One region of the Shewanella spartinae genome, then DNA from elsewhere that is predicted to be linked to it. Evidence: predicted binding sites of a transcription regulator. Region 1 holds the regulator's gene; each other region holds the start of a gene.
The links. The regulator sigma-54, encoded in region 1, starts transcription at its own class of promoters, with help from an activator protein. The targets are predictions, from matches to a motif close to GTTGGCACGNNNNTNGNNT.
Positions count from the first base shown of each region.

Region 1 (10,558 bases):
ATGATTTCCCTATTCAGGCTGAGCTGCTGGCTCTGGCCTATCTCTTCCCGACCTAGCGCATTTAGACGCGCATCTATCGCGCCCCGCTGTGGATGACCGCCCAGAGGGTGCGGGTAAGGCGCTTCTTCATGGCTTGGTTCCCCGTCAAATTGAGGTTGCCAAAAGGCGTCAGTGTCATTGGTGTGCCATTGTGTCTTGAGTGAATACAAGGGAAAGCCTCCTAGTGCGTGACCGCGCTAGGATAAGCGAAACTTATGCCAATTAGATGACAGGCGGAAAACTGGGTCTTGAGTGAGTGATTACTCGGCTCAGCACCTATCTTGCACCATCAGGAGGCATGGGTTGATGCAGGAAAGTGCAATCTGGCGATGCACCCCTTGTCGCAATTGCTGAGGCTAAAACGCCATTGATAACGCTGACACAGGGCCTCGACTATCTCCAGCCCTAAGCCATGGCCCTGAGGGCGAGTGTCGCTGCTGCTCATGCCGCGGCCCTGATCTTTCACTGAGATCCCCTCGTCGTCGATGCTAATGGCGATACAGCCGCTGTCGCTGGCGTTGATGGCGTTATTGAGCAAGTTGATCAGTAACATGCGCAGCACCGCCTCGCTGGGGGCAATCTGCGGCGTGGCATCTAGGGTGAGGCTCAGTTGGATCTGTTTCTGGCTCGCCAGCGGCTCGACCTCGGCAAGGATCTGCTTTAGCTCTTTCTCTTGTAGCGGCCTGAGGTCGGGTGAACTCAGTCCCTTCTCCTGTTTCACCAGGCTTAGCAGCGCGTCTATGATGTGCTGCATATTGCTGGCGGCCTTGGCGATACGGGCCCGTTGTCGCTGCATAAACTCAGGTTTGCCCTCCTGCTCCAGCAGACGGCTGGCGCCTTGAATAATGGTCAATGGAGTTCTCAGCTCATGGCTGGCGTAGCGGGAGAAGGCCTGTTCCCGGCGGATCAGCTGGGCGATCTGCTGCTGATAATGGTTGAGGCTGGCGGTGAGGGCATGAAACTCCTGGGTGGCATCTTTGGAGACTCTAAAGCTCTGGTCGCCCTCCGAATCCTCGAGCTGCTCGCTGATGGCGCGAATGGGCGCGATCAGCCTGCGGGTGAGCAGTGTGATGGCAAAGCCGAACAGGGCAAACAGCATCAGGGTGACGGCCAGGATCACCAGGCTGATGTTATTCCACTCGTTGCGGCTCAGCTCTACCTGCTCGGCATTCATCACCAGAATCAGGGGATGTGTCGCCTCGCCCTCGCCATATTGGCCGCGAAAGATGAAGATATCTTCCTTGAAGGTGTCGTGCAGCTCATCGAGAAAACCGACGGGCAGATCGATAATGCCCTGATATTCATCGGGTAAGCTGGCGGCATCGTTATAGGCCACGATAGTGGTGCTCAACACCAGCGGCGACTCGGCGCCCTGTTCGAATGCCGCCATAGCGCTAGGCGCTATCTGCTCCAGACTGCGGCGGTTGAGCTCATCTTCGACCCAGTAGAGGATAAATATACTGAGCAGGTAGAGGATGGCGGCCACCAAGAGGGCGATCCCCCCGAAGTAGAAACTTAGCTTGCGAGTCAGACTCTTGGCGGTTTTTTGCACCTGTTGGGCCTCTATTGGTTCACGTCTAACCGGAAGCCTATCTTAGGCACGGTGAGTATGATGGGGGTGTCGAAGGGTTTATCCACCTGATTTCTCAGTTGGTACATGTGACTGCGCAAGATGTCGCTGTTGGGCGGTTCTTCCCCCCACAGGTGCTGCACTATCTCCTCACGTTTTACCACGTTAGGCGCGCGGGAGATCAGCAGGTGGAGGATCTGATAGCAGCTTGGGGTCAGCTGTAGCTTCTTGCCATCACGATAGGCGGTGTGCTCGGCGATGTTGAGGGTGAGCGGCCCGCACTGCTGACAGCCCTGGGCGACGCGCCCGAGCTGACGCTTAATCAACGCCAGCAGGCGTACATGTAGCTCATCGAGATCGAAGGGTTTGGTCAGATAGTCGTCGGCGCCACTATGAAAGCCTTGCAGCAGATCTTGTTTGTCGTCCAGCGCCGTCAGCATCAATATGGGCACGCTGGAGCCCTGCTGACGTAGGGCCTTGGCCACGGCGTAGCCGTCCATCTTGGGCAGCATGAGATCCAGCACTATGGCGTCGAAGTGCCCTTCGGTGGCGAGGCGCAGGCCGAGCTCGCCATTGCTGGCATAATCCACCTGAGCTCCTTGGGATTCGAGATAGTCCCCCAGGACACCGGCGACATCGGCATTATCTTCTATGATGAGTATTTGAGTATTTTGCATGACAGTTCTCTGGCCGGATGACTCTACCTATCCTAGCGTGAAAAAGATGTCGATAACATTGAAATTCAAGCGCATCCGATTGAGCTTTGAGATGCGCCTAGGTGTCAATGCAGCAGGAACAGGGTCGCCAGGCCGAGGAAGGCGAACAGGCCGATCACATCAGTGACCGTGGTCAGCACCATGCCACCGGCCAGCGCGGGATCGACATTGAATTTCTTCAGCAGCAGTGGGATACAGGCGCCGGCCAGACCGGCCACCGTCATGTTGATCAGCATGGCGCCGCCGATCAGTCCGCCCAGGGCAATGTCGCCCTTCCACAGCCAGACGGCGGCAAATACCAGCATGGACCAGAGCAGGCCGTTGAGAAAGCCGATGGCCAGTTCCTTACCGATCAGCCAGCGGGAGTTACTCTGGCCTATCTGCCCCAGGGCGATACCGCGGATCACCAGCGCCAGGGTCTGGTTGCCGGCGACGCCACCCATGCTGGGGACTATGGTCATCAAGATGGCGATGGTGGCAAACTGCTCCAGGGTGTTCTCGAACATGTTGCTGACCGAGGCGGCCAGCAGGGCGGCAAACAGGTTGATGGTCAGCCAGAGGGAGCGCCTCAGGGTACTCTTGACCACTGGGCCGAAGGTATCTGTGTCGTCGTCCATCCCCGCCATCCCCATCATGGAGTGTTCGGCGTCCTCACGGATCACGTCGACGATATCATCGATGGTGATACGCCCCAGCAGACGGTTGGTCTCCTCTTCGACCACGGGGGCCGAGACCCAGTCGTGACGCTCGAATAGCTGGGCGACTTCGCCGTCGTCCATACCCACGGGGATCCCTTCGAGATCGTCGTTCATGATCTCCCGCACCGAGGCGTTGGGGTCGCAGGTCAGCAGATCGGTAATGCGCACACCGCCCAGCAGGCTGTCGCGTTTATCCACCACATAGAGGGTGTCGGTGGCATCGGGCAGCTCGCCGCGGATCCTCAGGTAACGCAAGATCACATCTATGGTGACATCGGGGCGCACGGTTACCGTGTCCGTGTTCATGATACTGCCGGCGGTGTCTTCCGGGTAGGAAAGGGCTTGCTCTACCCTGGCCCTGTCTTGCGCCGTCATCGACTGCAACACCTGATTGAAGACGCTGTCGGGTAGGCTACGCAGTATGTAGGCCAGATCGTCCGTGTCCATGCCTTCGGCCGCTTTGGCGACGCGCTCTGGGCTCATCTGAGTGATCAGGGTATCTTTGAGCTCTTCGCCCAGCTCGTCGAGGATCTCCCCCGTGTGCTGCTGATCGATTAGCTGCCAGAGCACCTGACGGGTGCGCGGTGGTGAAGATTCCAGGATAAAGGCGATATCAGAGGCGGCCATGTCGTGCAGCATGCTGCGCACATGGACAAACATGCCGCTGCCTAAGGCTTGAGTGAGCTGATTAAGGCGTTGATCTGTGGTTTCACTATCTAACAATTCGATCGGCATAGCTCCTCCTTTGGCAGTTGATTGAACGGCTTGGGTGGTAGGCTTGTAAGTCTATGATAAGTATAGGACGAAATTAAGCGGGCACCGCAAAGCGAGCCGATTATACGGCCTCATCGAATTTGGCGTCAATAAGGGCGCTGATAGCATCCAGGGCCGCCTGGGCATCTTTGCCTTCGCTGGTGATGGTGATGGTTTTACCCATGCCGGTTTCGAGCATCAGGAGGCCGAGTACACTGGCGGCAGAGGCCTGTTTATCGCCCTGGATCAGGGTGACCTCGGCGTCGAACTTGGCGGCGAGCACCGCCAGCTTGGTCGCCGCTCTGGCGTGCAGGCCCAACTTGTTGCAGATGGTCAGCTCGCGAGCCAACTTAGTCATGCTTTAGCTCTCGGTGGCGCGCCTGAACCTTATGCTTGCCCTTGTTGAACAGCTTGGCGAGCTGGTCGGTCACATAAACAGATCTGTGTTGGCCGCCGGTGCAGCCGATGGCGATGGTGAGGTAGCTGCGGTTATTGCGCTCCAGGTGTGGCAACCAGGTTTCCAGCAGGTTTTCGATCTGCCAGATGAACTTGTTGACCAGTGGCTGCTGACTCAGAAACTGCTGCACTGGCTCATCCAGGCCGGTCAGAGGCCTTAGCTCAGGTTCCCAATGGGGATTGGGCAGGAAGCGCACGTCGAACATGAAGTCGGCTTCGGTCGGCATGCCATATTTAAAGCCGAAGGACTCGAAGTTGATCACTAGCTCCTTGTCGACCGTGCCCAGCAGGATCTCGCGCACCTTGTCGCTCAACTCATAGATGTTGAGGTTAGAGGTGTCGATATAGTGATCCACGAGTTTGGCTATGGGGTCGAGCAACTTGCCCTCGAGCTGAATTGCCTCCTTGAGGGAGACCTTAGAGCGTGACAGCGGGTGTAGTCTGCGGGTCTCGCTATAGCGCTTGAGCAGCACATTGTCGCTTGAGTTCAGGAAGAAACTTAAGATTTCGGTATCTTTGGGGAGCTTGGCCAGCTGTTTTTCCAGCTGGATCTCTTCGCTGGGCATGTTGCGTACATCGACGCTGATGGCCACGAGATCGCTGCGTCCCTTGAGCTGCTCCAGCAGGGATTCCATCATCTGCAAGGGCAGATTGTCGACACAGTAGTAGCCTAGATCTTCTAGGACCCTGAGTGCGACGGATTTTCCCGATCCTGAGCGTCCGGATACCAAAACCAATTTCATTGGGTGATCACCTGATAGAGTTCGGATTCATCTTGGGTCTTTCTTAGCTGCTTCATGATCGCCTTATCATTGAGCTTCTCGGCCATAGCGGCCAGGGTGCTAAGATGTTGCTCGCATTGATCTGCGGGCACCAATAACGCAAAAAGGATATCGACGGGCTGATTGTCAATGGCATCGAATGCGATTGGTTCAGCACATTTCACCAGTACGGCCACGGGTTGATCTATGTTAGTCAGCCGTCCGTGAGGAATCGCGATACCATTGCCTATACCTGTGCTGCCCATTTTCTCTCGAGCCAGAAGGCTTTCAAATATTTCTTGAGAGGAGAGGGTGGGGTACTGGACAGCGGCTAAGTCGCTGATAAGCTCCAGTACCTTTTTCTTACTGCCCGGAGTGGCGCAGGTGGTGCACTCCGGCCGCAGGATGGTACTCAGTTCCATCGTTAATGTTTAGTAAGCTTCTCTTTGTGTTTAATGACCTGACGATCGAGTTTGTCAATCAGGGAGTCTATCGCGGCATACATGTCCGCATGTTCGGATGTTGCGAACACTTCTCCGCCACGGAGATGTAACTTTGCCTCAACCTTCTGTTGCAACTTTTCGACATTTAATACAACGTGCACATTATTGATCTGATCGAAATGACGTTCAAGCTTTGTGAATTTCTCTTCGATGTAGCTTCGTAGAGATTGGGTGATCTCGATATGGTGCCCAGTCAGGTTTATTTGCATAAAGATAGTCCTCCAGTTTCCAGGTTTGTTTTATAAGCTCTTGCGCTGATTCGAGGGCGGTATAAGCATTGCCTCGCGATACTTGGCAATGGTGCGTCTAGCCACCTTAATCCCCTGTTCGGCCAAGAGTTGAGCCATCTTGCTGTCGCTCAATGGCTTTTTCTGGTTTTCCGCAGCAACCAGCTTCTTGATGAAGGCACGTATTGCTGTAGAAGAGCACTCTCCGCCATCGTCGGTACCGACGTGACTGGAGAAGAAGTATTTAAGCTCGAAGATCCCTCTCGGGGTATGCATATATTTTTGCGTGGTCACACGCGAGATGGTGGATTCATGCATCTCCACCGCCTCGGCGATGTCGTTCAGTACCATGGGCTTCATTGCCTCTTCGCCAAATTCGAAGAAGCCTTGCTGGAAGTCGACGATACAGTTGGTCACCTTGAGCAGGGTCTCGTTGCGACTCTCCAGGCTCTTGAGGAACCATTTGGCTTCCTGCAGGTGGCCGCGAATAAACTGGCCATCCGCCTGACTCTTAGTGCTGCGGGCCATGGCGGCATACTGCTGATTGACGTTGATCTTGGGCATGCTGTCTGGGTTAAGCTCGACCACCCAGCGTCCCTTCTTCTTGGTGACGGTCACATCCGGGATCACGTACTCGTCGCGGCTGGCGGTGATGGCGAGGCCGGGACGGGGATTCAGGGTCTGTATCAGGGCGATGGCATCCCTCAGCTCATCTTCCTTGAGCTTGGTCTTGCGCATCAGCAGACGGAAGTCGCGTCCGGCGATGAGATCCAGGTGCTCCTTGATCAGCATACGGGCGTTAGCGATGTGTGGGGTATCGTCGCTGTATTGGGCCAGCTGAATGGTCAGACATTCGCTGAGATCACGGGCGGCCACACCAATAGGGTCGAAGTGTTGTACCCGTTTGAGCACCGCCTCTACCTCGTCGAGTTCGATCTCAGGGTCGCCCATGGCCTCGAGAATATCTTCACAGGTCTGGGTGAGGTAACCGCGTTCGTCGATGGCGTCGATGATGGCGGTGGCGATGGCCAGATCGTTATCGGAAAAAGGGGTCAGGTTCTTCTGCCATTCCAGGTGTTCGTAAAGACCTTCGCTGGTCTCGCCCTGAAAAGGCATGTCGTCGTCGCGCATGGCGCCCGAGCTTGAGTTTGGCGAGGCAGTGTAGACCTCATCCCAGGTGGTATCCACCGGCAGCTCGTCTGGCATTGAGTCTTGAGTCAGGGCGTCTGAGGTCTCGACCCCTGAGTTATCCTGGCTCGAATCCAGCTCTATCTTGTCGTCGTACTTGTTGTCGAAGCTGTCGCCGACGCTATCGTCTTGCAGCTCGATGCTGGCGCTCTCCTGCTCTTCATCCAACTCCAGTAGCGGGTTGGATTCTAATGCTTGCTGGATCTCCTGCTGCAACTCTAATGACGACAACTGCAACAGACGTATGGCCTGTTGTAGCTGGGGCGTCATGGTGAGATGCTGACCCATTTTGAGCTGAAGTGACGCTTTCATCGTACTGCTATTCCCTTGTTTCTAATTATAAAATGAGAAAGCTCTGGCTATATGTGCCGGACAAATATATCGGATAGTGCCTAAGGCCACAATTAACGCGTGGTTTTTCCTCTGTGGCCCCATTATAAGATTAACTATAGCTTGAATTGTTCACCTAAGTACACTGCTCGTACTTGCTGGTTGTCTAAGATTTCGGCGGGTGTGCCCTCGGCGATTAGATTACCATGGCTGACGATATAGGCTTTCTCACAGACGTCTAATGTTTCGCGCACGTTATGGTCGGTGATCAACACCCCCAGGCCGCGATTCTTGAGCTGCTCGATGATCTTCTTGATGTCGATAACCGAGATGGGATCGACCCCGGCGAACGGCTCGTCGAGAAGAATAAACTTAGGGTTGGCGGCAAGCGCCCTGGCGATCTCCACCCGGCGACGTTCACCGCCCGAGAGCGCCATGCCGTGGCTGTCACGGATATGGGTGATGTGAAACTCTTCCAGCAGGTGTTCCAGCTCCTCTTCGCGGCCATCGTTATTAAGATCGCTGCGGGTCTGGAGCACGGCCATGATGTTGTCCCGCACCGAGAGCTTACGGAAGATACTGGCTTCCTGGGGCAGGTAGCCTATGCCTTTGCGGGCGCGCAGGTGCATGGGGTCTAGCGTCAGGTCGTCATCGTCGATGAAGATGCGGCCCTTGTCGCTCTGTACCAGGCCGACGACCATGTAAAAGGTGGTGGTCTTGCCGGCGCCGTTTGGCCCCAGCAGGCCGACGATCTGCCCGGTCTTTACCGTGAGGCTCACGTCTTGGACAACGGCACGACTCTTATAGCTCTTGGCGAGGTTCTCCGCCTTCAAGATCAGGTCTGTCATTGTTTTTCCTGTTCTGGTTTCTTCTCGGGCTTCTGCTCTGGCTGGATCTGTTCCTGATAGTTCTCAGGCTGAATGATGGTGATCACTCTGTCTTTGCCTGTGCTCTCGGCGATCAGCTGTTGCTGCTCTATGTTGTAGCGGATCTGTGAGCCCGTGACCTGGCTGCCTTCCTGTTCCAGGGTGGCGTCGCCGATCAGTGTCAGGGTGCGGCTGGAAAGCTCGTAACGTATCTCCTTGGCGCTGGCCGAGGCTGGACGGCCATCTTCCATCACCTGAGAGTAGGTGGCCGGATTACCGGTGGCGATCAGTATTTTGCCGCTGTTCTTCTCTTTGCTGAAGGCGCGTAGTTCACTGGCCAATATCTTGATTGAGCCTTGGGTGACCTCGACCGGACCGTGGAAGATGATCTGGTTGTTCTTAATGTCGGCTTCCTGGCTGGCGGCAGAGATCTTAACCTCTTGCAGCAGGTCGTTCACCTTGGCATAGGCGCCAACACTGACCAGGGGCAGCAGGCCCGCAAGAATAAGGCTATTTAGTTTCATATGTTCCTTCTACCTGACTCGTCAGTTTGATATTTTGGGCGTTGAGATCGGCATATAAGCCTTCCCCCGTGATGAGGAAATCACGCCCTGTGATCCGAATGCTTCTGTCGGATGTCATAATCATAGTATTGAGATCCAGCTCCAGATAGGTGGTCTCTATGGTCTGAATCGGTTCCTCTGGGCTAATGGCATCAATGATAACATTATTTTCCAGGGTGACCCGTCCGCTATTTTTGTCCAATGTGCCCTTGGTGGATCTCAGGCGCCACTGGGCATCGCCGTTGTCGGGGTAGACCAGATAGATGGGCTGGGTAAAGTAGGTCTGGTTGCGTTCGGCGTAGTGTTCCATGTGACTGGCCGATACCCGGCTGTTGATACCACCCTCATCATTGTATTGCACGCTCTTGAGATCCCGGACTATGTAGTCGGGACGATCGACATTATCCAGGGCCAGCTCTTCGCTGCCCTTTTTCGACTGAACCTGCCAATAGAGGATCAGTGCGGTGCCGAAGAAGGCGATGATCGCCAGCGTGACTCTGTTCATATGCTCATTCCGTGGGCCGAGGCAAACTTATCCTGGCTGAGCAGGATGAGATCCGTTAGTTCACGCAACGCGCCGTGGCCGCCCTTGATATGGGTAACCATGTCGGCGTGTTGGCGCACATAGGGATGACCGTCGGCCACGCAGACAGACAGGCCCACCTGCTCCATCACGGGCAGATCCACCATGTCATCGCCGATATAGGCAACTTCCTCAGGCGCCACCTTATAGAGGTTAAGCAGCTCCTGATAAGGCTCGAGTTTGTTGTCGACGCCCTGGTAGATGTGGGTGATACCCAGGGCCGTCATGCGATCTTCCACTATCTGCGACTTACGCCCCGTGATGATGGCCACCGGGATGTCGCTGGTCAGCAGCGAGCGCACGCCATAGCCGTCGCGGGTATGGAAGGTCTTGAGTTCGTCGCCCGAGTTGCTCATATAGACCAGACCGTCGGAGAAGACGCCGTCGACGTCGCAGATTAACAGTTTGATCTGTTTGGCTTTCTGCCAGACTGCGTCGGTTATCGGGCCATAGAAACCTTGATGTGCCATGTTAGATCACCCCCGCCTTGACCATGTCCAGCATATTGAGTGCGCCAATCGGCTTCTGCTGCTCGTCGGTGACGATCAGGCCGTTGATCTCTTTCTCGTCCATCACCTTGAGGGCCTGGGCGGCTAAGATGCCTTCGCTGACGGTGACGCAGCCATGGGTCATCACCTCTGAGATGGAGGTCTTACGTAGGTTGATCTCGGCGTCGATCACCCGGCGCAGGTCGCCGTCGGTGAAGATACCGACCAGCAGGCCCTGGCTGTTGACTACGCCAGTCATGCCGAGCCCCTTCTTGGAGATCTCATACAGGGCCTCTGTGATACAGATATCTTCTGCCACCAGAGGCAAGTCGTCACCCTTGTGCATCACGTCGCTCACCTTGAGCAGCAGCTTGCGTCCCAGGCTACCACCTGGGTGGGAGAGGGCAAAATCATCTTTAGTGAAGCCTCTGGCCTGCAGCAGGGCCACTGCCAGGGCGTCGCCCATGACGAGCGTCGCCGTGGTGCTCGAGGTGGGTGCCAGTCCGAGCGGGCAGGCTTCTTCCGGTACCTCGATACACAGATGAACGACCGAATGCTTGGCCATGTTGGACTCAGGCTTGCCCGTCACCGCGATGACCGGCAGCCCCATGCGCTTGATCACAGGCATCAGGGTTAAAATTTCGCTGGCCTCGCCCGAGTTGGAGATGGCGAGCACGATATCGTTCTCGCTCAGTACGCCCAGGTCGCCATGGCTGGCCTCGCCGGGGTGGACGAAGAAGGCTGGGGTGCCTGTGCTGGCTAGGGTGGCCGAGATCTTGTTACCTATGTGGCCGGACTTGCCCATGCCCATCACGAT
Region 1 is NZ_CP080418.1:3,956,966-3,967,523, reverse strand. It holds gene K0I31_RS17155 (hypothetical protein) at 1-209, opposite strand, end outside; gene K0I31_RS17150 (sensor histidine kinase) at 329-1,591, opposite strand; gene K0I31_RS17145 (response regulator transcription factor) at 1,603-2,286, opposite strand; gene mgtE (magnesium transporter) at 2,391-3,758, opposite strand; gene K0I31_RS17135 (HPr family phosphocarrier protein) at 3,859-4,134, opposite strand; gene rapZ (RNase adapter RapZ) at 4,127-4,975, opposite strand; gene ptsN (PTS IIA-like nitrogen regulatory protein PtsN) at 4,972-5,415, opposite strand; gene hpf (ribosome hibernation promoting factor) at 5,418-5,705, opposite strand; gene K0I31_RS17115 (RNA polymerase factor sigma-54) at 5,736-7,223, opposite strand; gene lptB (LPS export ABC transporter ATP-binding protein) at 7,358-8,089, opposite strand; gene lptA (lipopolysaccharide transport periplasmic protein LptA) at 8,086-8,631, opposite strand; gene lptC (LPS export ABC transporter periplasmic protein LptC) at 8,618-9,175, opposite strand; gene kdsC (3-deoxy-manno-octulosonate-8-phosphatase KdsC) at 9,172-9,723, opposite strand; gene K0I31_RS17090 (KpsF/GutQ family sugar-phosphate isomerase) at 9,725-10,558, opposite strand, start outside.

Region 2 (10,558 bases), 1.9 Mb from region 1:
TGGGCTCGGTCAAGATAGGCACGCCTATCATCTTCCGCGGCATTAAGATTGGTGAAGTCAAACAGGTGCAACTCTCGACCACGGGCACTCAGGTAGAGATGACGGCGCAGATTGCCAAGAGCTATAGCCACCTGGTCAACCAGAGCAGTCAGTTCTGGGATCTCTCCGGCATCAAGGTCGATCTCGGCCTCTTCTCCGGCGCGCAGATAGAAACCGGCTCACTTGAGACCATTATCGCCGGCGGCATAGGCGTGGCGACTCAATCCCCCACCACAGCCAATAACCGTATCGGCCAGGATCAGGTCTTTAATCTGCAGAGCAAACTGGATCCTAATTGGCTAAAATGGGCGCCAAATCAACAAAGTCTTAATTAAGGCTCTCTAGTATAGAAAGGCAGGGCGTCACTTTGGTGGCTATGCTTTAATTAGCGACCGCTTAAGGGGCGTCATCTGCCAACCGCAAGACATTGCACCACTTAGCGCCCCTTGATCTACTTGGCGCAAACGAGACCACGTTTTTCTGGAGTCGATATGAGCAAAGATTTGCTGCGCGAAGCCGCAATCAATCTCAAGAGAGCCGTCCCCTTGATGTTAAAGCATCAGATCCCGACGACACCCACCAACTATGCCCTCTGGTACGCCTACGTAGGTCAGCAAAATCCAGAACTCATCACCAAGATGGACAGGATAGTCAATGAGTACAACACCTGTCCGCCGGTCACCGCCGAGCTGCTCTACCGCGAACATATTGCCGATCCCAGCGAGGTCAATGTGCTCAACATGCGCCAAAACCTGGAGGCCATGACCATAGAGCTGTCGCAATCGATCAAGGATACCAACCAGGACGCCACCGTCTTTCAACAGCGTGTGGACAGCAACTTCAACCGCCTCAATCGCATCGAGGAGGAGGGCCTGAGCCTGGAGAAGGTATTGGGGCTGGTGCGGGATCTGGTGAAGGAGTCAGACGATATTCGTCAAAGTACCGAATATTTTACCGGTCGACTCGACAAGGCCCAGGAAGAGATCGCCGCGCTGAGAGAAGCGCTGAAACGCTCCGAGCAAGACGTCTATCATGACGCGCTCACAGGTGCCCTCAACCGCCGCGCCTTCGACCAAGATCTCAAGGGCCTGCTCGCTCAATCTCCAGAAGGTACCTGCCTGATCTTGGCCGATGTGGATCATTTCAAGAGTTTTAACGACACCTATGGCCACCATCTGGGCGACAATGTGTTAAAGGCGGTGGCCAAGCGCCTCAACGAGTCTTGCCGCGACGGGGTTAAGCTCTATCGCTATGGCGGCGAAGAGTTTGCCTTAATCGTGCCAAACAGCCATCAGCGCAAGGCGCGCCATCTGGCCGACGCCATGCGTCGCACACTTGAGAAGATCTCCCTCAAGGACAGACGCAAGAATCAGACGATCGATAAGATTAGCGCCTCGTTTGGGGTGAGTGAGTGGCAGGCGAAAGACACCTTCGAGTCGCTCATCGAGCGCACAGATGGCTTTCTCTACGATGCCAAACGCCTAGGCCGAAATCGGGTGATGCCGCTCTGATCCCTTTTTTATGAGCACTAATCGCTAATTGTGAGCGCTAAAGGCCAAACTGTGAACGCTAGTCGCTAGGATTGGAGTCGCCCCGATTGCTGACGTAACTGAGGTGACTGATATCCCTGAGGCGACTGATATCCCTGAGGCGACTGAGGCACATTAGATAACTCAGTTTCCTCAGAGATAGTCGGCGTATCGGGCGATGCGGGCAGACGCGTCGCTACTGCCTCCTCACCCCCATTCTCTCCCTCCCCTTCACTAAGCATGGGCTCGGCGATCACCACGAAGCGCTGACGACTCTGGCCGCCCAGGCTGTCGAAGGGATAACAGGTAACTAAGGTCAGACGCAGTGTATCTTCTTGGGCCAGCAGCGCCGTATCTTGCTCATCCACCACCTTAGTCCCCAGCACCCGATAACTTATGGTCTCGGCCGAGGCATCCTGCAGGGTGATCACCTGACCCGGATAGATCCCCTCGAGCCTGGCGAAATGGGTATCCCTGTGACCGGCGATAACCGTGTTACCCCAATGATTGATCTGATTATCCGCCAGGATGGCGGCGGGTCCGAAGGCCAGATTGCGCCCGGAGGCGCCCGCCAGCACATACAGCGGCGCGCCGCGGCGCCGCCCCTTTTCGTCCTCAAAGTGCAGCTTGGCGATCGGATAGGTATCGGCCCAGCTCCAGGGCTTATGGGCTTTACGATCCGCTAAGGTTCTGTCCCATGCCCGCTCGATCAGGAACTGGGCAAAATGTGCCTTGGCTTGCATATAGCCTCCTTTAAAGATCAGTGTCATTGCCGCCATCAAGGCGGTTAGAAGCAAAACATGCCTGAGTCCCAGGCGTCTGCGACGATTCATCATCAGGCCTCCAAGCGTCTGCGCCAAAGCCCGCGCAGACATGGCAGATAACTCACCCAATAGGCGCCGATCAGCAGTAGCATCATGGCGCCCAGTGCCAAGTAGAGACGACTCTCGGTGGCGGTCTGCGGCCACTGATTTTGCATCGGCATAGGAGCCGGTTTAAACAGTTCCATGGCATCCATAGCCTCGGGGCGTGATGGCGTCCTATCCACAGCCACCAGGCTGGTGTAAGGGCTGACCAGGTGGTAATCCATCGCCAACCGGGTCACGCTCTCTTTTATCGCCGCCTGATTCTTGGCGTTTTTACTCAGCTGCAGGCTGGCTATCTGATTGCGCGCCCAGATAAGATCTATCCCCCTGGGCTTATCGCCCCCCGTCAACGCCAGACGGCGCTGCCAGTTCTTGCCATCGAGATCACCCGAGATGATCAGGGCATCGCTGCGCGATCTCTGGGCGGGCGTGAGTCGCAGTGCCACCATGATGGGCTCATGGGCGTAAAGGTCGCCTATCTGCACCGGCCAGTAGTCGGGGATAGAGCCATCGTCCAGCGTCAGGGTCACATCGCTGATCTGCGGGGATTCAATCTTCTCAAGTAGCTCACCTATCTTGGCATCCACCTCGCTTATCTTGCCCACATAGGTGTAAGTGCCCCGCCCCGCCCTGGCCGCGCGCTCCATAAAGTAGCCATTAGGCGCCGCGCCTATGCCCACGGTAAACAGCCGCTGGCGGCCGATATTGGCGGCGATCAGCGCAAACAGAGAGGCCTCGTTGCCCACGGCGCCATCTGTGATAAATACCACCTGCTTCAAACGCTCGGGTTTTACGGCCGAAGAGATGGGCGACACGCCTGATTCTGGCTGACTCAAGGCCCGCAGCAGCGCCGGGGCCATCTCGGTGCCGCCATCGGCCTCCAGGCTCTGCACGAACAGATTAGCCTTGCCCAGGTTGGCCGCGGTTGCTGACAAGGCTACCGGAGACAGGCTGCGCACGCTGCTGTCAAATGCGATCACATTGAAGGTATCCTGGCTGCCAAGACCGGCTAAGGCGTTTAAGATGGCCGACTTGGCCTGGGCGATAGAGTCCCCCGTCATTGAGCCAGAGGTGTCGATCACCAGGGTCAGCTCTCTTGGCAGGCGCACCCTCGCCTTATCCTGGGGCGGCATCAGCATCACCAAGGCATAGCTGTCCTTCGCCTCTTTATCACTCGCTTGCACCTCGGCCGCTTGATTCGCTTTCGCTTCGATCACCACCTGATCATTGCGAGCCTGTGAAGATGCAAGAGATTCTTCATTCTTGAATTCATGGTTCTTGAATTCATGAGTCTTGCCTAATTGCGCAAACATCACGGCGCTTGGCTGCTCGGCGAGCAACGGCCGCCACTTAAGCAGAAAGTCGCGATCGGGTCGCAGGTTGGCCGTGAGATTGAGCCCTATCTTAGTGCCGCCAAGCTGGGTCTGACGCATCTGATGATAGGGGGTCTCCAGTCGGCTGATGGCCATACCGGCGTCCAGTACCACATCCAGATAGAGCTTGTGCTCATCGCTCTGTGCGCCCTCATTCAGGGCGTTAAGTCCTTGTATATCGTTAACTGACGCTTGTTCTAAGTCTGGAGCCTGCCCCTTGGGAAAGTATCTCGGGGTGATTGCCGTAGGAAAACGCAGACTGAACTCGCCATCTTGATAACGCACCTGCTGCTGATAGGCGATCTCCACCACCAGTGCCTCGCCCGGGCCCAGATTCGCCACCTCTGAGGTGAAGATGTTGGGTCTTTGCTGACTCACCAGGCTGGCCTTCTTGCCGCTGGCCTTGGCCTGTTCGAAGGTTTGCCTCGCCACTGCCTTGGGCTGGATCTCACCGATTATCACTCGCTGACCGATATGCAGCTTGAGGCTGTCGACCGCGGCATCGTGAGGCAGCGGAAATTGATAGCGACCATTGAGCCAATGCTCGCTGTCATTCACAAACACCTGCTTTACCGACACCCGGTTGATCCAACCTGAGATATTCATCTGCACCTGGGTATCCACGGCAAGCGCCGTAGCGGGCAACTTGCTCGTTAGCTGAACGCCATCTAAGCGATACTCGAGCATACCCTGGCCTAAAATGGGCTCATCGGCGGCGGGCAGATCGAAATGGTGCAGTTGCTCACCATATTTGGCAGCCGTCACATTGACACCGGCCGGTTGACCCATGCGCCCGAAGGCCGGCGTCGTCGAGCCAATCGCGCTGACGCTGAACACCAAGGCGGCGATCACCAGACGCTGGCGAGAAAAAAGCGCCCCCCTCGGGGGGCAAAGGTCGGTCTGGTTCATCCTGAGACGCGGGCGTGGCAACATCTTACTTCTCCTTTTACGCGTTGCTTCATGGTGCGGGATCTAGTTAGATGCCAGGGCGGTATCGCCAGGCAGCAACTTGATGGTGACGCGGCGATCGAAGAAGTCATTTTCGAAGCTCTGTTCATCCTTCACCGGCGCGCTGGCGCCATAGGCCTTGGCATCCAGACGGGCCTCATCTACGCCTCTGGATACCAGGTAGCTTCTCACCTCGGCCACGCGCTGCTCTGACAGGGCCTGGTTGTAGCTGCTGTCGCCGCGGCGATCGGCGTAACCGGTGAGATCTAACTTAAGCTGCGGCGAGATCGCCATGGCATCGGCCACCTCGTTGAGCTGACTCTGAAAGTGCGGCTCGACGGTCGATGAGCCCGTCTTAAACTGGACGTTGAGCCCCAGGGCCAGCTCTTCCAAACGGGTGCCCTGATGCTGTCTAAGCTGTGCCAGTTCCACCTTGGCCTCTTGATACTCCTGCTGCACCGTCAGCAGCGCCTCATTTTGCTGCTTGAGCGCCATCATGCGGCTCTCCTGCTCGGCTAACGTGGCCTGCTGCTGTTTGATCTCGCTGTCGTTGGCCACCGTCTGGCCTATCATGCCGCCGGTGAAGGCGCCGATAATCGCGCCCACAGGGCCGGCAACCACGGCACCCAGCACTATGCCAGAGCCCACACCGATAAGCGCCTCTTCATCGGCCGAGCTATTGTTTGTACTTTGAGTCGCTTGAGTTGCGGGGGCAGCGAAAGCCATTGAGCTGCCAAATAACGAAACACTGATAAATGCGGCAATGATCTGCTTCTTCATGGGAAAATCCTCAAGTTGACATGGATTGGTAAATAAGAACCCTGTGGTTCCTGTCGATGAGGTCATTAAACCTGAGTGAAATGGCAAGTCCGGGGTGCAAAAATGACGATGCGCAGACCAAATGTGGCAAGAAAATGGCTTTTACCCCGGGCCACTTTTCTCCCGGGTATTTTGCTGTATAGTCACACTCCAGAAACCCTAAGCTGTAATGGATGGATCATGAAGCGTATTGCAATAGTGGAAGATGAGGCGGCTATCCGCGAAAACTACAAAGAGGTGCTGCAGCAGCAAGGCTACTTTGTGCAGGCGTACGCCAACCGCCCCAGCGCCATGGAGGCCTTCAACACACGTCTGCCTGACTTAGCAATCATCGACATAGGCCTAGAAGATGAGATAGATGGTGGCTTTACCCTGTGCCAGTCACTCAGAGCCATGTCGAACACCCTGCCTATCATCTTTCTGACCGCCAGAGACAGTGACTTCGACACCGTCTGCGGCCTGAGACTGGGCGCCGACGACTATCTGAGCAAAGATGTCAGCTTCCCCCATCTAATCGCTCGCCTCGCGGCGCTATTTAGGCGCTCGGACATCCAAAATGGTGCTAACCCACAAGATGGCATGATAGAGCACGGCAACCTGACCATAGATGTCAACCGCATCCAGGTCTACTGGAAACAGCAGCCTATTGAGCTGACGGTGACCGAATTTTGGATGGTGCACGCCCTGGCCAAACGCCCAGGCCATGTGCGTAGCCGTCAGGCGCTGATGCAGGACGCCAAGATCTATGTGGATGACAGCACCATCACCTCCCACGTGAAGCGGATCCGTAAGAAATTTATCAGTCAAGACCCAGAATTCGATTGCATCGATACCGTCTACGGCATGGGCTACCGCTGGGATACCCAAGACTAAGCATGTTTAATCTGCCCATCGGCCTGCGCACTAAGGTCGCCGTACTCTCCCTGTTCCTGCTCTGCCTGCCTTGGCTTGGCTATCAATATGTGTGGGAGATGGAGAAATACCTGCGCCACGGCCAGGAAAAGACTCTTGAAGGCACCACCCAGGCCTTGGCCACCGCCCTGCATGAACGCCCCAAGCTATTCGACAAGCAGGCGAGCTTCTTGTCACAAGTAAAAAAGGGGCGGGATCTTTACGCCTATCCCTTAACCGGCCCTATCCATCTGGATGGCAAGCTGGGCGAATGGGCCTCTAACCGCCACCGCGCGGTGACCTACGGCGCCGATCACCAGCTGTTTAAGGCCGATGACGGCAAGCCACTCAACGTCAGTTTCACCCATATGGTGGGCAAGTATGCCGGCTACCTCTATGGCTATTTCGAGGTGACAGATCCTAAGGTGATCTACCGCGGCACCAACAGCCTGCGCATCGACAACAACGATCATCTGGCCATCGCTACCCTGGCGCCCGACGGCCAGTTCCGCCGTTATATCGTCGCCACCATACGCGACGGCTGGATCAGCGCCTTCGAGCTGCCCGCCGATCCCCGCAAGTCCCAGCCCGTCACCCCTGAGGTGCGCATTCAGGGCAAATGGCTGAAGACAGAGAAAGGCTACAATATCGAGCTGAGGATGCCGCTTGAGATGGTGGGCAGCAAGCTGGGCTTTGCCATCGTCGATGTTAACGACAGAAAGGAACGTAACGTCGAGGCGATCGTCGGCACCTCGGCCACGGATGATGTTACCAAGCTGGGGACGGTACTGGTGCCTTCGCCTGAGATCGAGAGCATCATCAAGGGGATGAGCCACAACAGCTCGCGGATCTGGGTGGTGGATCGCCACGGCCGGGTACTGGCAAAATCTGGTGATATCTACAGCAGCACCAATGTGTGGGCGCAGACGGCAACCGAGCAGACACCGGACACCTTTTGGGGCCGCTTCAAGCAGCAGTTCCTGCACCCACTCTACTATCGCATTTTGACTACGCCGCCGAAGCATTTCGTCGACTCGCTGAAAGACTCTACCGTGCTGGAGGGCAGCCATATCCGCAAGGCCCTGGCCGGTCAGTTTGGCTCCACCTGGCGCCTCAGCCCAGATGGCAAGGCGGTGATCCTGGCCGCCGCCAGCCCCATCTGGATCGACGAAACCGTGATGGGCGTAGTGATCGCTGAGGAGACTACCCACGGCATTCGCACCCTGCGCAACAAGGCGCTGGAGAAGCTGTTTAACGTGATCCTGACCGTGATGAGCATGGGCACACTAGCGCTCTTCTTCTTCGCCTCCAGCATCTCCAGCCGCATCCGTAAGCTGAGGGACGATGCCGAGCAGGCGATCGACAGCCAGGGCCGGATCAGAAAGGCAATTGTCGGCTCTAAGGTGCGCGACGAGATAGGCGATCTCAGCCGTAGTTTTGCCAGCATAGTCGGCCGGCTGAGCCAATATACCCACTACCTGGAGAACATGTCGTCGCGCCTAGGCCATGAGCTGCGCACGCCGGTTGCCGTGGTACGCTCGTCACTCGAGCACCTCAACAGCCAGGATCTGCCGCCGCAACATCAGAAGTATGTGGACCGCGCCCACGAAGGGGTGAGCCGCCTTAATATGATCCTCAACAACATGAGCGAGGCCACCCGTCTCGAAGAGGCGCTGACCGACGCCGAGGTGGACAACTTCCCCCTCTCCAAGGTGATCTCAGGTTGTATGCAGGGCTATCAGATGACCTATGCCAATCAGGTATTTGAGCTTGAGATAGATAAGGAGCCCATGACCATGCGCGGGGTGCCCGAATATATCGCCCAGCTGATGGACAAGCTGATCGCCAACGCCATCGAGTTCAGCCAGAGCGATATGCCGATTAAGGTGTCACTCAAGGCAAAGGGCCGTCAGGCGCTGCTGAGCGTGAGTAACCTGGGGCCTTCGCTGCCCGCCAACATGGGCGAGCAGATTTTCGAATCCATGGTATCTGTGCGCGCCCAGAAGGCGCAGGACAAGCCTCACCTGGGTCTGGGGCTCTATATCGCCCGTTTGATCACCGATTTTCACAAGGGCAGCATACGCGCAGAGAACCTGATGCAGGATGGCCAGGCCACCGGCGTGGTTATCCATATCCGTCTGCCGCTGGAGGCGTAGTAACCTCCACGCTAAAAGGAAAAGCACTCCAATAAATCTCACTTTCATTTAGCCGTATAGATGTTAAGATGGCTGCATTGAGTTGCCAACACGAGAGTATGGGATGAAAAGAGAGACCAAGATAGTCAGCGTCGGCCGCGACAAGAAGTGGAGCAAGGGAGTGATCAACCCGCCGGTGTTTCGCGCCTCCACCGTGGTGTTCGACACCATAGAGGATATGCGTCATGCCACCAAGAACCGCGCCAACGGCGAGATGTTCTATGGTCGCCGCGGCACCCCAACCCACTTTGCCTTCCAGGCGGCCATCGCCGAACTCGAAGGCGGCGTAGGCACAGCCCTGTACCCTTCAGGTTCGGCGGCCATCTCAGGCGCACTGCTCTCCTTCCTCAAGGCGGGCGATCATCTGCTGATGGTCGATACCGCCTATGAACCTACTCGGGATCTGTGCGACAAGCTACTCAAGGGCTTCGGCATAGAGACCACTTACTATGATCCCCTCATAGGTGATGGCATAGAGGCGCTTATCCGCCCCAATACCAAGGTGCTGTTTCTCGAATCTCCGGGCTCCATCACGCTAGAAGTGCAGGACGTGCCGACCCTGAGCGCCATCGCCCATCGCCACAATCTGGTGGTCATGCTGGATAACACCTGGGCCTCACCCATCAACTGCCGCCCCTTCGAGCTGGGGGTGGATATTTCGATTCAGGCGGCGACCAAATATATCGTCGGTCACTCGGATGTGATGCTGGGAACGGCCACCGCCAACCAGGCTCATTGGAACCAGCTCAGAGAAAACAGCTACCTCATGGGCCAATGCACCTCGGCGGACGATATCTATCTCGCCAGCCGCGGCCTGCGCACCCTGGGAGTACGCATGGCCCAGCATGAGAAGAATGGACTAGAGGTCGCCAACTGGCTGGCCACACGCCCAGAGGTGGATCATCTGCGCCACCCCGCCTTTGACTCCTGCCCAGGACATGAGTTCTTCAAGCGGGATTTCAGCGCCTCCAACGGCCTCTTCTCCTTCGTGCTCAAACGTGGCAACATTAAGGCGATCACCGCCTTCGTCGAAGGCATGGACCACTTCAAGATGGGCTTCTCCTGGGGCGGCTACGAGAGCCTGATCCTCGGCGTCTTCGGTATCGACAAACTGCGCACCGCCACCCAGTGGGACAGCAGCAAGCCGCTGATCCGCCTGCATGTGGGCCTGGAAAATCCTGAGGATCTCATCAAAGATCTCGAGGCCGGTTTTGCCCGCTACAACGCGGTATTGGATGGCCAGAGCGACTAGCGCCTCGCCTGAATTAGCCAGAGGATCCCCCATAAAAAACGCTGTCAGATGACGGCGTTTTCTTTGTTTTGATTACCTGCTGGTTTTTCCGATTCTCGCTAGTGAGTCGCTGGCGCTCCGTTTTGCGCTGCTTGCGATCAGTGCTTAATCGCTGGCACTCATTTTTTAGCCGCTGGCGCTCTTTTTTTAGCCGCTGACTCTCAGTTTTTAGCCGCTGGCGCTCCGTTTTGCGCCGCAGGCGCTTGCCAGACCTGGGTGCCGTACAGGGGTACGGTCGACAGGCTGTGCTTATGGCTGCCATCTGTCTCCTTAGTGGAGTAAGAGAGATAGATCAGCGTCTGGCTGTCGGCGTCATAGATGCGTCTCACCTTGAGGGATTTGAACAAGATACTCAGTGAGGCCTTAAACACCACCTCGCCGCCGTGACTCTTGTCGATATTGGCGAGATCCGCAGGCAAAATCGGCCCTGTCTGACGGCAGGCGATCCCCATATCCGACGGATCGGCAAAGTCCAGATTCGCTTCGATACGACTGATATGACAGGTCACGCCGGGGATTTTAGGATCTTGCCTGGCCTCGATAATCACATCCTTGGTAGTAAAGACCCCCAGGCTCACCTTGCCCACATCATCACCGCAGCCGGTCA
Region 2 is NZ_CP080418.1:2,049,428-2,059,985, reverse strand. It holds gene K0I31_RS09250 (PqiB family protein) at 1-374, shown strand, start outside; gene K0I31_RS09245 (GGDEF domain-containing protein) at 531-1,550, shown strand; gene K0I31_RS09240 (class GN sortase) at 1,616-2,404, opposite strand; gene K0I31_RS09235 (marine proteobacterial sortase target protein) at 2,404-4,740, opposite strand; gene pdsO (sortase-associated OmpA-like protein PdsO) at 4,780-5,535, opposite strand; gene pdsR (proteobacterial dedicated sortase system response regulator) at 5,755-6,447, shown strand; gene pdsS (proteobacterial dedicated sortase system histidine kinase) at 6,450-8,621, shown strand; gene K0I31_RS09215 (cystathionine beta-lyase) at 8,725-9,912, shown strand; gene K0I31_RS09210 (CreA family protein) at 10,113-10,558, opposite strand, start outside.
Region 2: the regulator sigma-54 is predicted to act here: its motif matches at 5,658-5,676, upstream of pdsR (proteobacterial dedicated sortase system response regulator).

Region 3 (10,558 bases), 720 kb from region 1:
GTGACAGAGCCTGGGGCTGGGCGGGACATATTGTCGATATCCTGGCCGTGCTGGCCACCCTGTTTGGTTTGGCGACCTCGCTAGGCCTAGGTGCCCAGCAGGCCGCCAGCGGTATCCACCATGTGTTTGGCATAGATGCCGGCCTTGGGCTGCAGATGATAGTTATCGTCGCCGTGACCCTGTTGGCCGTGGTCTCTGTGGTACGCGGGATCGACGGCGGCGTTAAGGTGATCAGTAATATCAATATGATAGTTGCCTTTGCGCTGCTGATCCTGGTGGCTATGATCGGCTACGCCGTCAGCCTGGGCAGCATTCCTACTACCCTGATGGCCTATGTGGAGAACATCATTCCCCTGAGTAATCCACATGGGCGCACCGATGAGGCCTGGTTCCAGGGCTGGACAGTATTCTATTGGGCCTGGTGGATCTCCTGGTCACCATTCGTGGGCATGTTTATCGCCAGGGTCTCTAAGGGGCGTACCGTGCGTGAGTTCATCACCGCCGTGCTGCTGGTGCCGACCGCTGTGACCCTTATCTGGATGTCGGTATTTGGTGGCATGGCGATCGATCAGGTGGTCAACAAGGTGGGTGAGCTGGGGGCCAAGGGCCTGACCGACGTGCCTCTGGCCATGTTTGAGATGTTCGATGTGCTGCCGTTCGGCACTCTGCTCTCTATCATCGCCGTGGTGCTGGTATTGGTGTTCTTCATCACCTCGTCGGATTCTGGCTCTCTGGTGATCGACAGCATCACCGCCGGCGGCAAGATAGACGCGCCTGTGCCACAAAGGGTGTTCTGGGCGCTTCTTGAGGGCGCGATTGCCATGGCGCTGCTGTGGATCGGTGGTACAGAGGCGATTCAGGCTCTGCAGGCCGGGGCTATCTCGACTGCACTGCCCTTTACTGTGATACTGCTGCTGATGTGTGTCAGCTTGCTGAAGGGGATGCGCACCGAGCGCTTCTAACGCGGGAATCGTGGAAAATAGAGGAGGCCGTTGGCCTCCTTTTTTATTGCCTGCGCCGATGTCAGAGCAAGTATAAACGCCAATACCAGAGCTTAGACAAGTGCTAGCACCAGAACTCCTTGATGGGGCGGTTGGGGTCGAAGTGATGGGCTATCTGTGCCTGCAGCAGCTCGGCGGTGGCGATGGCGTCGGTCAGGGCGTTGTGGGGCGGATAGCTGGGCAGGCCGTATCTCGAGCGGCTCTGGCTCAATCTCACCGAGCCTGGCTTGTCGCCCTTGAGGCGCTGTAGCAGACCGCCGTGTTGGCGCTTCTGTATCTCAGACTCCAGCGCCATAGTATCTATCAGGGGAAACTCTATCCCTTGGTGGATGCGGCGGATCAGCGCCCGCTCCAGGAACAGCCTCTCAATCGCCTGATAGTGCACCACCATGATCTTGCCCGCCATCTGCTCCAGCACCTGTTCGAAGATGGCGGAGAGATCCGGCGCGTCCAGTATGTCGCTGTGGGTGATGCCGTGGATGATCACCGACTCCTCGGCCAGCTGTTCTCTGGGCCTGACGGTCCAGTGCTGGGCGCGATTGAGAAAGATGCGCCGAAGTGTAAAGGGCACTGTGCCTATGCTGACGATATCGTCCTTGTCGACGTTCAGGCCCGTGGTCTCGAAGTCCATCGCCAGCAGCTCGACCTCCGCCAGCGGCGTGTCGGGGTCCGGCAGGCCGCCCAGATAATACTGGCGTAAACCCTGATGTTCCGTGGTCTTGAGCCTCTGCTCAAACTTACCCGGCCAGTCGATGCTCGGCGGTGACAATAGCTTCTTCAGCATCTTAGGCTCACTTAAACTGGTTGCTGGCGTTGTAGCGGAACTTGAGGAAGTTCTGGGCGTTACTCAAGATCTGAAAAGCATCCTTGAGGTTGCGGCGCTCGAAATCCGACAGGTGCTCTGGCTCTATGTTGTTGTCGGGATCGATTCCCTGCTCCACGTCTAAGGCCTGATGGCGGATGCGGACCATGGAGATGAACTCCATGGCGTCTCGCAGATCCTCGCCGCGTCCCTTGGGTAAGATGTTGGCGTCTATGATGTCGTCCAGACGCTCGAAGGAGTTGCGGGCGCGTGAGCCCACCGCCAGGGCATGTACCCGGATGAGATCCGCCAGCGGCGCCGTGCCGCGGCGCTTGAGGTTGATGGAGTTGTTGTGACGGCCATCTTTCTCCATCACGAAATCTTTGAAGAAACCCAGCGGCGGGGTGCGATTCAGGGCGTTGCGGGCGAGGCAGGCCAGGAAGCGGTTGTTCTTGCGTGCCCGGCGTACGATGAAGCCGTTGAGCTGCTCGGCCCACTTGAGGCGGCCATAGACGCCGTCGAGATCGAAGAAGATGGAGGCATTCAGCAGCGCCTTGGGGTTTGGATCGTCTATCCAGTCGGCGAAACAGGCCTCCCATTCTTTGCGTGTCATGCGCCACATGGGGTTGGTGGCCATGATATCCCCGGTGCAATAGCTGTAGCCGCAGCTATCCAGCCCATCGCAGACGAAGTTGGCCAGCTGGCTGAAGTAGTGGTCGTGCTTTGCCTTGTCGAAGTCGTCGTCGAGTATGATGGCGTTGTCCTGATCGGTCACGATCAGCTGCTCGTCGCGGCCCATGGACCCTAGTGCCAGGAAGCAGTAGGGGATGGGCGGTGGACCGAGTTTCTCTTCGGCCAGCTCGAGTATTCGCTGCTTGAAGCTGCGGCCGATCACCGACATGGCGCTGCCCACCATGTGAGAGTTGGCGTCTTCGTTCACCAGGCGCACGAAGCTGTCTTTGACCTGGGTGGCGAGGGCGGCCAGCTCCTCCAGACTCTGTTGCTGGAAGATGCTGCTCACCAGCAGCAGGGAGTTTTGCGACTCGTATCTGACGATATCCGTGGCTTCGATTATGCCTATGGGTTTGCGTCCCTTGCACACAGGCAGATGATGCACGTTGTAGCGCAGCATGGTGAGCATGGCCTCATAGACATAGGCGTTATGATCTAGGGTGATCACCTCTGTGCTTACCACGCCGGCCAGCTCGGTGGCCGGGTCTATCCCCTCGGCCACGACTCGGGTGCAGAGATCCCTGTCTGTGATGATGCCAAGCAGTGGGCTGGTGTCGCCGTCTTCATCCTCCAAGGCATCTGGGTCGATCACCAGGAGGGCGGAGACATTCTCCTGGGCCATCATAATGGCGGCTTGCTGTATGCTTTCTCCTTTGTGGATCACAGGGGCGTCGCGGGTGAGCAGTGTCTTCACCTTAGAGGTGGTCAGGTCGTTCTGTTCGCTGGTGTTAGAGACTGTCTGGCGCAGGCGGGCACTGTCCTCCACCTCGACGAAGTCGGCAAAGGTGTCGTACTCATCATACAGCTGCTGGAAGATCGCCTCTGGGATGCAATAGACCAGGGTGTCCTCGATCGCCTTGACCGGGAAGCGTACCTTGTTGTTGGTCAGCAGGCCCATTTGGCCGAAGAGATCGCCGCTGTCCAGGCGGTTATAGAGTTCGCCCTTGCGGCGGTAGACCTCTACCACGCCGCTGCGCACCATGTAGAGGTCATGGATCTGATCGCCGAAGTGGATGATGGGGGTGTCTTGGCGGTAGTAGGCGATCTCAACATGGTGGCTCACCATGGCGACCACCTCGTCGGGCAGGGCGTTAAACGGGGGATATTGGCTTAAGAAGTTTTGGATCTCGTTTAACTCTGCTTCCATAGATCTGCCTGTGGCTGATTTTCTCCTGTCATGGCTAACATACTACCCCATAGACCAGGCTATGTGTGGCGCCTGGCCTAAAAAGATCCCTTAGCTTAGTGGGCCGTCCACAACATCTGGCCGCACTGGCTGAGATCATAACCGCCCAGCTGAGCCGCCAGTTGGCGGGTCTGGGTGCTGCCGAGCATCTCGAACAGGGCCTGGAGCTGACGACGGAAGTAGATCCCTTGGGGCATCACGAAATCGAAGGATTCGGTCACCAGAGGCACGAAGCTTAGGCCGCTCTCCAGCGCCACCGATTGACAGCCGAAGCCGATGTCGGCCTCGTTACGGGCGATGAAGCCCGCCAGTTCACGCTCGCTATAGGCGGTGATCTGCGGATTGAGCTGCTCTATGCTGGCACCTTGCTTGATCAGCCAGTGTTCCAGGTGTTGCTGACTACCTGCGCCGGCTTGGCGGCCGACCCAGCGCCAGGGCAGGCCGATCACTTTCTCCTCTTCCTGACATCTGTGGTGCATCTCGCTGCGCATCATCAGCCCCTGCTGACGGGTGTAGCCGTGCACCATCACCCACTGCTGGTGGTTGGGGTAACCCTTGAGCAATGCCGGGTGACGTATGTTGCGCTCCTCCACATTGCCCCAGTGCAGGGTACAGACGTCGGCGTAGCCGCGCGACAGGAGATCCAGCCCCATGCGGGAGCCGGTTGAGCTGTAGCTAATCAAGTCGCTCTTGCCTATCTTTGACATGAGACGGGCCACCAACATGGAGAGCAGGGGATCGTCGCTGCCGGTGATATGCATGCGATCTGACAGCATGCCGCTATGGCAGGAGTCCATGACCCAACGGTCTATCAAAATCTTGGGAAACAACCATTTACCCGTCACCTTGGTGGCGGGCAATATGCGGTCGTTGGCCATGGAGTAGACCTTCTTCTCGTTCAGATCGAGATATTCGGCGACCTGTTTGGCGCTCATATAGACGAGTTCGCTGGGTTCAGTCATGGATAATCCTTTAACCTTCGCCGTTAACCTAGGTTACGTTTCGGCGGTGTGGCATCAAATTCGATATTTTCCGCACCATGATAGATGAGAAAGTGGCGCCCCTTGGCGCGGGCGATCATGGTGATCCCCAGCTTCTGGGCCAGTTCCAGCCCCATCTGGGTGGCACCGCTGCGCGACAGCAAGACAGGAATGCCCATCTTGGCCACCTTGATCACCATCTCTGAGGTGAGACGGCCCGTGGTGTAAAACAGCTTGTTGCCACCGCCCTGCTGCTTGAGCCACATCTCGCCGGCGAGGGTGTCGACCGCGTTGTGACGGCCGACATCTTCGACGAAGCCGATGATCTGATCGCCCTCGCACAGGCCACAGCCGTGTACGGCACCGGCATTCTTATAGGTCTCGTTGTAGGCGCTGATGTTGTTAAGCAGGCTGTAGAGCATGCTCTGTTTCAGCTGCGGCGTGGGCAGGCGGATATCCTCGACGCCATCCATGAAGCCGCCATAGACGGTGCCTTGGCCGCAACCTGTGGTGACCGTCTTCTCCGCCAGTTTCTCCTCCAGGTGCGCCGTCGACTCCTTGGTGATCACCGCCGCCGAGTTGACCTCCCAATCCACAATCACAGACTCGAGCTGATGGACGTCGCTGATGAAGCCCTGGTTCTTCAAATAGCCCAGAGCCAGCGCCTCGGGACGGGCACCCAGTGTCATCAGGGTCACTATGGGTCGCCAGTTTAGATAGAGGGTGAGGGGGCGCTCGCAGGCGATATATTTGTCGACCACTTCGCCCTGCTCGTTGATGGCTTTCACCGCCATGGTGAGTGGGGCATCGGCTTGGGTCTTGACCAGTGTGGGGTGTTTGAAACTTGTCATTGCTCTCGTCTTATTGCATTGGGGGCGCACTGAGCATAGCAAGTATCGTTCCCACGCAAGGATTTCGAGTGTAAATGCGTGATCCAGGCGTCGACTTTGTGCTATGTCGCCCTTTTCTGTCCCGGCCAAAATGGCTTTTAGGACAAATTGTCCTACGCTTGTTAGGGATTTGATGATCCAGTTCAAACTATTCCCCTTCTAGCGATGGCATGTAAATTGCTTTGTTAGGTCTATCGCTAACCCAATGCCCGGCGAATCAGCAATACGCCGGCCTGCTAGGCAAAACGGAGACGCAATGCAACATACCGAAAGTCAATGGCCCATGTATGTCTCACTGAAAAAGGTGGAGAAACAGATGGGGCGCTGGACCGCTGAAAGTTGGGAATTAGATCAGATAGTTCCCGCCACCCAGCCCGCACCAGCCGGGGCCCACATAGTGATGCTTGAACTCTACAAAGATGAGCGCGGCAGCTATCGCATCAACCTGGATATGGACAACGCCATGCTCTACGTGGTGTGCGACGAGCTGGAAGATGGCACCTGGGTGCCCGCCTATATCTCGGCCGACCAAAATGTCGCAGCCGGTTGCCTGGAGGGGGACACCCCAGTGCTGAACTTCCCCATGCCCAAGGCGATCGCCTGCTGGATCGAGGCCTTCATCACCCGCCACGGCGAGGTGGAGATCTGCGCCCATAGGCGTAAGCATGTCAATCGCCGTAAGAACGAGGGGCCGAGTACCAATCCGGATCGGGGGCTAGTGTCCTGATGAGTGATAAGCCAAGCGGACTCTTCGCACGCTGGACCCAGCGTCGCCAACAGGTGCAGGCCGAGGAAGAGGCGGCGCGTCTGGCCGAACAGGCCCATGAAACGCTGGTCGAGCCATCGGTTGAGGCCGAAGGCGCGGACGGTGTTGAAGCTAGCGACCAAGTCGCTCCCGAAGAGAAGAAGATACTGACCGCCGAGGACCTGCCGGATCCCGAGAAGATAGAGGTGGGCGGCAGCTTCGCCAGCTTCATGGCCGACAACGTCGATCCCGATGCCAAGACGGCGGCCCTGAGGGCCCTGTGGAAGCAGCCACACTATCACGAGATCGATGGCCTGCTGGAATATGCCCTGGACTATACAGATCAGCCCAAGTTGACCGCCGAGGTCTCGGCCGAGCTAGCCAAGAAGGTCTTCAGGCATCTGACCAAGGATGAAGAGACGGTCGAGGCGGCTGCCGAGACGGCGGAAACCCAGCTGGCACAGCAGGAAAATGCCACGGCGCAGGTCGAGGACAATTTGGACAGGGCATCCGATGAGGTGTCCCAAAATGAACCAGAAATACAGGCCTCAACCAAGCCTCCTGTTGTTTAAGGTAAGTTTAGAGTGCTTTTAAATCCATAAATTTGGTACGTGAATTGCTGTATTAACGACAATTAACAACGAGTTAGATAATCGTTGAACTTAGGGTGAAGCTGGCGCAACAAGCGCATGCCGTCAGAGCACAACAGCCACCCGGCTGATACAGCAGCCAAATACTGCTTAGGAACGCAATGTGAGCATGCATTTAGAGACGAGCGACAATTTGGCCCACCTGAAACAGGTGCGCCAGCAAGTGTTGGGACAGACACAAATTCTGCAAAACCTGATCCCACCCACAGTGAGTTACACCACAGAGGGCAATGTGTTGATCATTGGCCCGGAAGACTTGGCACGCCTGGCGGCCGACAAGCTGGCCAACATGGGTCAGCGCGCCATTCTGGCCAACGAGTCGATCACCAGCCAGGATGAAGACCACCTGGAGAAGGTGATGAACGCCGCCGAAGATGTCGAGAGCTATTACAACAAGCTCGTCGAGATCAAAGGCTTCCTGGGTCAGTTCCAGGTCAAGGTTGAGCATGACAATGGCACCGCCGATCTCAGCCTGGTGGCCATTCGTAAGGCCCATTTCGACCTGATCCTCGACCTGAGCCAAGCACCCTGCATCAACCTCGAGATGCTGCCGCCGGGTTACTTCTACGTGGGGCAGGATGAGGCCAAGTTGATGGATGCCATCGCCCAGCTGCCCGAGCTGATCGGTGAGTTCGACAAGCCGCGCTACGTCAAGGTGAACAGCGATATCTGTGCCCACCACAGAAACGGTATCGATGGCTGTAATCGCTGCCTCAACTTCTGTCCCGCCGATGCCATCGCCAGCGTGGACCATAAGATAGAGATCGACCCTTACCTCTGCCACGGTGCGGGCAGCTGTACCAATGCCTGCCCGACCGGCGCCATCAGCTATGACCTGCCGACGCCACAGGCGCTGCACTCCTACCTGAACAAGTTGGTGACACGCTTCCGTAGTGCGGCGCAGACCGCGCCTGTGATTTTATTCCACGATGCCAGCCTGGGAGCTTCGCTGATCGGCGACGAGCTGCCCGGTGCCATCTTGCCGGTGGAGCTGGAGGAGATCACGGTCGCCAGCATGGATCACTGGATGGCGGCCCTGGCCTGGGGCGCGCGTCAGATCTTGGTGCTCAACACAGAGGCCACGGCGCCAACCCTGACCCAGATGCTCAACGGCGAGCTCAAGCTGGCCAACGAGATCCTCGACGAGATGGGTCAGCCACAGCGTGTCAGCGTGATTGAGGCCAGTCAGATTGCCGACCTGGCCACATTGATCGAGCCGAGCGCCAGCTGGCCCATGATAGTGCCGGGCGAATTTGCCGCCACCACCAAGCGTGAGACTCTCTACGCGGCGATCGATCACCTCAACAGCCAGGCGGCCTCTACCGATGCCTGCCTGAGCAAGAGTAATATTCCTTACGGTAAGGTGAGCGTTAATACCGATAACTGCACCCTGTGTCTCTCCTGTGTGTCGACCTGTCCGACTCAGGCGCTGACCGACGGCGGTGAGAAGCCGGCGCTCTATTTTGTCGAGCAAGCCTGTGTGCAGTGCGGCTTGTGTGAGTCGGCCTGTCCGGAGAAGGTGATCAGCCTGACACCACAGATTAATTTCGATGCGACTGCTCGTCAGAGCCGTCAAACCCTGAATGAGGAGGCCCCGTTCGAATGTATTCGTTGTGGTACCCCATTCGCCACCCAATCCATGGTGCAACGGATGCTGGATGTAGTCGGCGGACACAGTGCCTTCAGTGCCAATACCGAGCGTCTGAAGATGTGTAGCGACTGCCGGGTAAAAGACATGTTTGAAGACATACTTCAAGATCCTGAAAAGCAACTGCGATAAGAGTTTAGCCATGACCGAATTAGTAAGAGAAGTTTCAGAAAACGATCAGTTAAGAGCCGATATCTACCAGCTTTTGGCGGCGCTTTTACGCAAGCAGCCAAGTGCTGAACTATTGCAGTTCCTTTCCACCCTGGAGATAGATGCCGACGATGACAGCGACATGACCAAGGCCTGGTTGGCGCTGAAATTGGCGGCGGAGCAGTTTACCCCTGAGCAGCTGGAAGATGAGTACTTCAACATCTTCCTCGGCGTGGGTAGCGGTGAGATCTTGCCCTATGGCAGCTGGTTCATGACGGGCTCGCTGATGGACAAGCCGCTGGCCCTGCTCAGACAGGATCTGGCTCAGTTGGGGTTTGAGCGCAGCGAAGAGGTGAAGGAGCCGGAAGATCATGTGGCCGCCCTGTGTGAGGTGATGGGCACCCTGATCCTCGAGGCGCCTGGCTTCCGCCAGTTGGCGTTTTACCAACGCCACATCGGCAGCTGGATCGAGCGCTTCTGTGACCACCTGGGACGGGCGCCGAGCGCGGCCTTCTATGCCACCGTGGCCCAGCTGGCGAAGGCGTTTTTCGTTATCGAAGCCAACGAATTTGAACAACTTAAGTTAGATATTCCGGTGAACTGCCCTGGCAGCGAAGCGGAGAAGATTGAACCGACAGCCAGCGAACTCGCGTCCTAGGTTGTGGTTTAGCTTAGTGGTCGGCGCCAGCGCGCCGACATATTGAAACCGAGGGGCAACCCTCACCAAGCGTCGGGTTCTGGTCTTAGTGTCGATAGGCTGCAAAGCCAAATCGACCGAGATGATGAGACTAGAGCCTAAATTGAGTCAACATCAAGGAGACACTATGAAGAAGCAAGCTTCTGATATGGGTCGTCGTCAATTGCTAAAAGCATTAGCCCTGGGCAGTGCAGCGGGTGCCGTGGCAACCGTGAGCGGCCAGGCCGCGGCGGCAACGCCTGCACCTCAAAAAGATGCAGCGCACGGCGATGGTTACCACGAGACAGATCATATTCGTAGTTATTACGCGTCTTTACGTACCAAGTAAGCCTTGGACGAGTAATTACGCAGTAATTCAATAACATTAGGAGAGTGTGTGATGCGATTAACCCGCAAAACAGACCAGGCAGAAGTCGCTAAAAAGCCTGCCCTGGGTCTAAGTCGTCGTCAGTTCCTTCAGTCTGCAGGTCTTGCTACTGGTGGTATTGCCGCGGCCTCTATGCTTGGCGCTGGAATGATGCGCAAAGCCGAAGCGAAAGAAGTGCCACATGATGCGCCAACTGAAGTGAAGCGTACCATCTGTTCTCACTGTTCAGTGGGCTGTGGTATCTATGCCGAAGTACAAAATGGTGTGTGGACAGGCCAAGAGCCAGCTTTCGACCATCCATTCAATGCCGGCGGCCACTGTGCCAAGGGTGCGTCTCTACGTGAGCACGGCCATGGTGAGAAGCGTCTCAAGTACCCCATGAAGCTAGAAGGTGGTAAGTGGAAGCGTATCTCTTGGGATCAGGCTATCGAGGAAGTGGGCCAGAAGGCGCTGGATATCCGTAAGGAATCAGGCCCGGATTCAGTCTTCTTCATGGGTAGTGCCAAGTTCTCTAACGAGCAGGCTTACCTTTACCGTAAATTCGCTGCCATGTGGGGCACCAACAACGTCGACCACTCGGCACGTATTTGTCACTCTACCACTGTAGCCGGTGTTGCCAACACCTGGGGCTATGGTGCGCAAACCAACTCGTTCAACGATATCCGCAACGCCAAGGCGATGATGTTTATCGGTTCTAACCCTTCAGAAGC
Region 3 is NZ_CP080418.1:59,879-70,436, forward strand. It holds gene K0I31_RS00240 (BCCT family transporter) at 1-962, shown strand, start outside; gene K0I31_RS00245 (3'-5' exonuclease) at 1,066-1,785, opposite strand; gene K0I31_RS00250 (putative nucleotidyltransferase substrate binding domain-containing protein) at 1,793-3,682, opposite strand; gene K0I31_RS00255 (substrate-binding domain-containing protein) at 3,778-4,683, opposite strand; gene K0I31_RS00260 (formate dehydrogenase accessory sulfurtransferase FdhD) at 4,707-5,552, opposite strand; gene K0I31_RS00265 (DUF3305 domain-containing protein) at 5,848-6,318, shown strand; gene K0I31_RS00270 (DUF3306 domain-containing protein) at 6,318-6,908, shown strand; gene K0I31_RS00275 (4Fe-4S binding protein) at 7,096-8,766, shown strand; gene K0I31_RS00280 (TorD/DmsD family molecular chaperone) at 8,777-9,442, shown strand; gene K0I31_RS00285 (twin-arginine translocation pathway signal) at 9,609-9,809, shown strand; gene K0I31_RS00290 (formate dehydrogenase subunit alpha) at 9,861-10,558, shown strand, end outside.
Region 3: the regulator sigma-54 is predicted to act here: its motif matches at 5,589-5,607, upstream of K0I31_RS00260 (formate dehydrogenase accessory sulfurtransferase FdhD).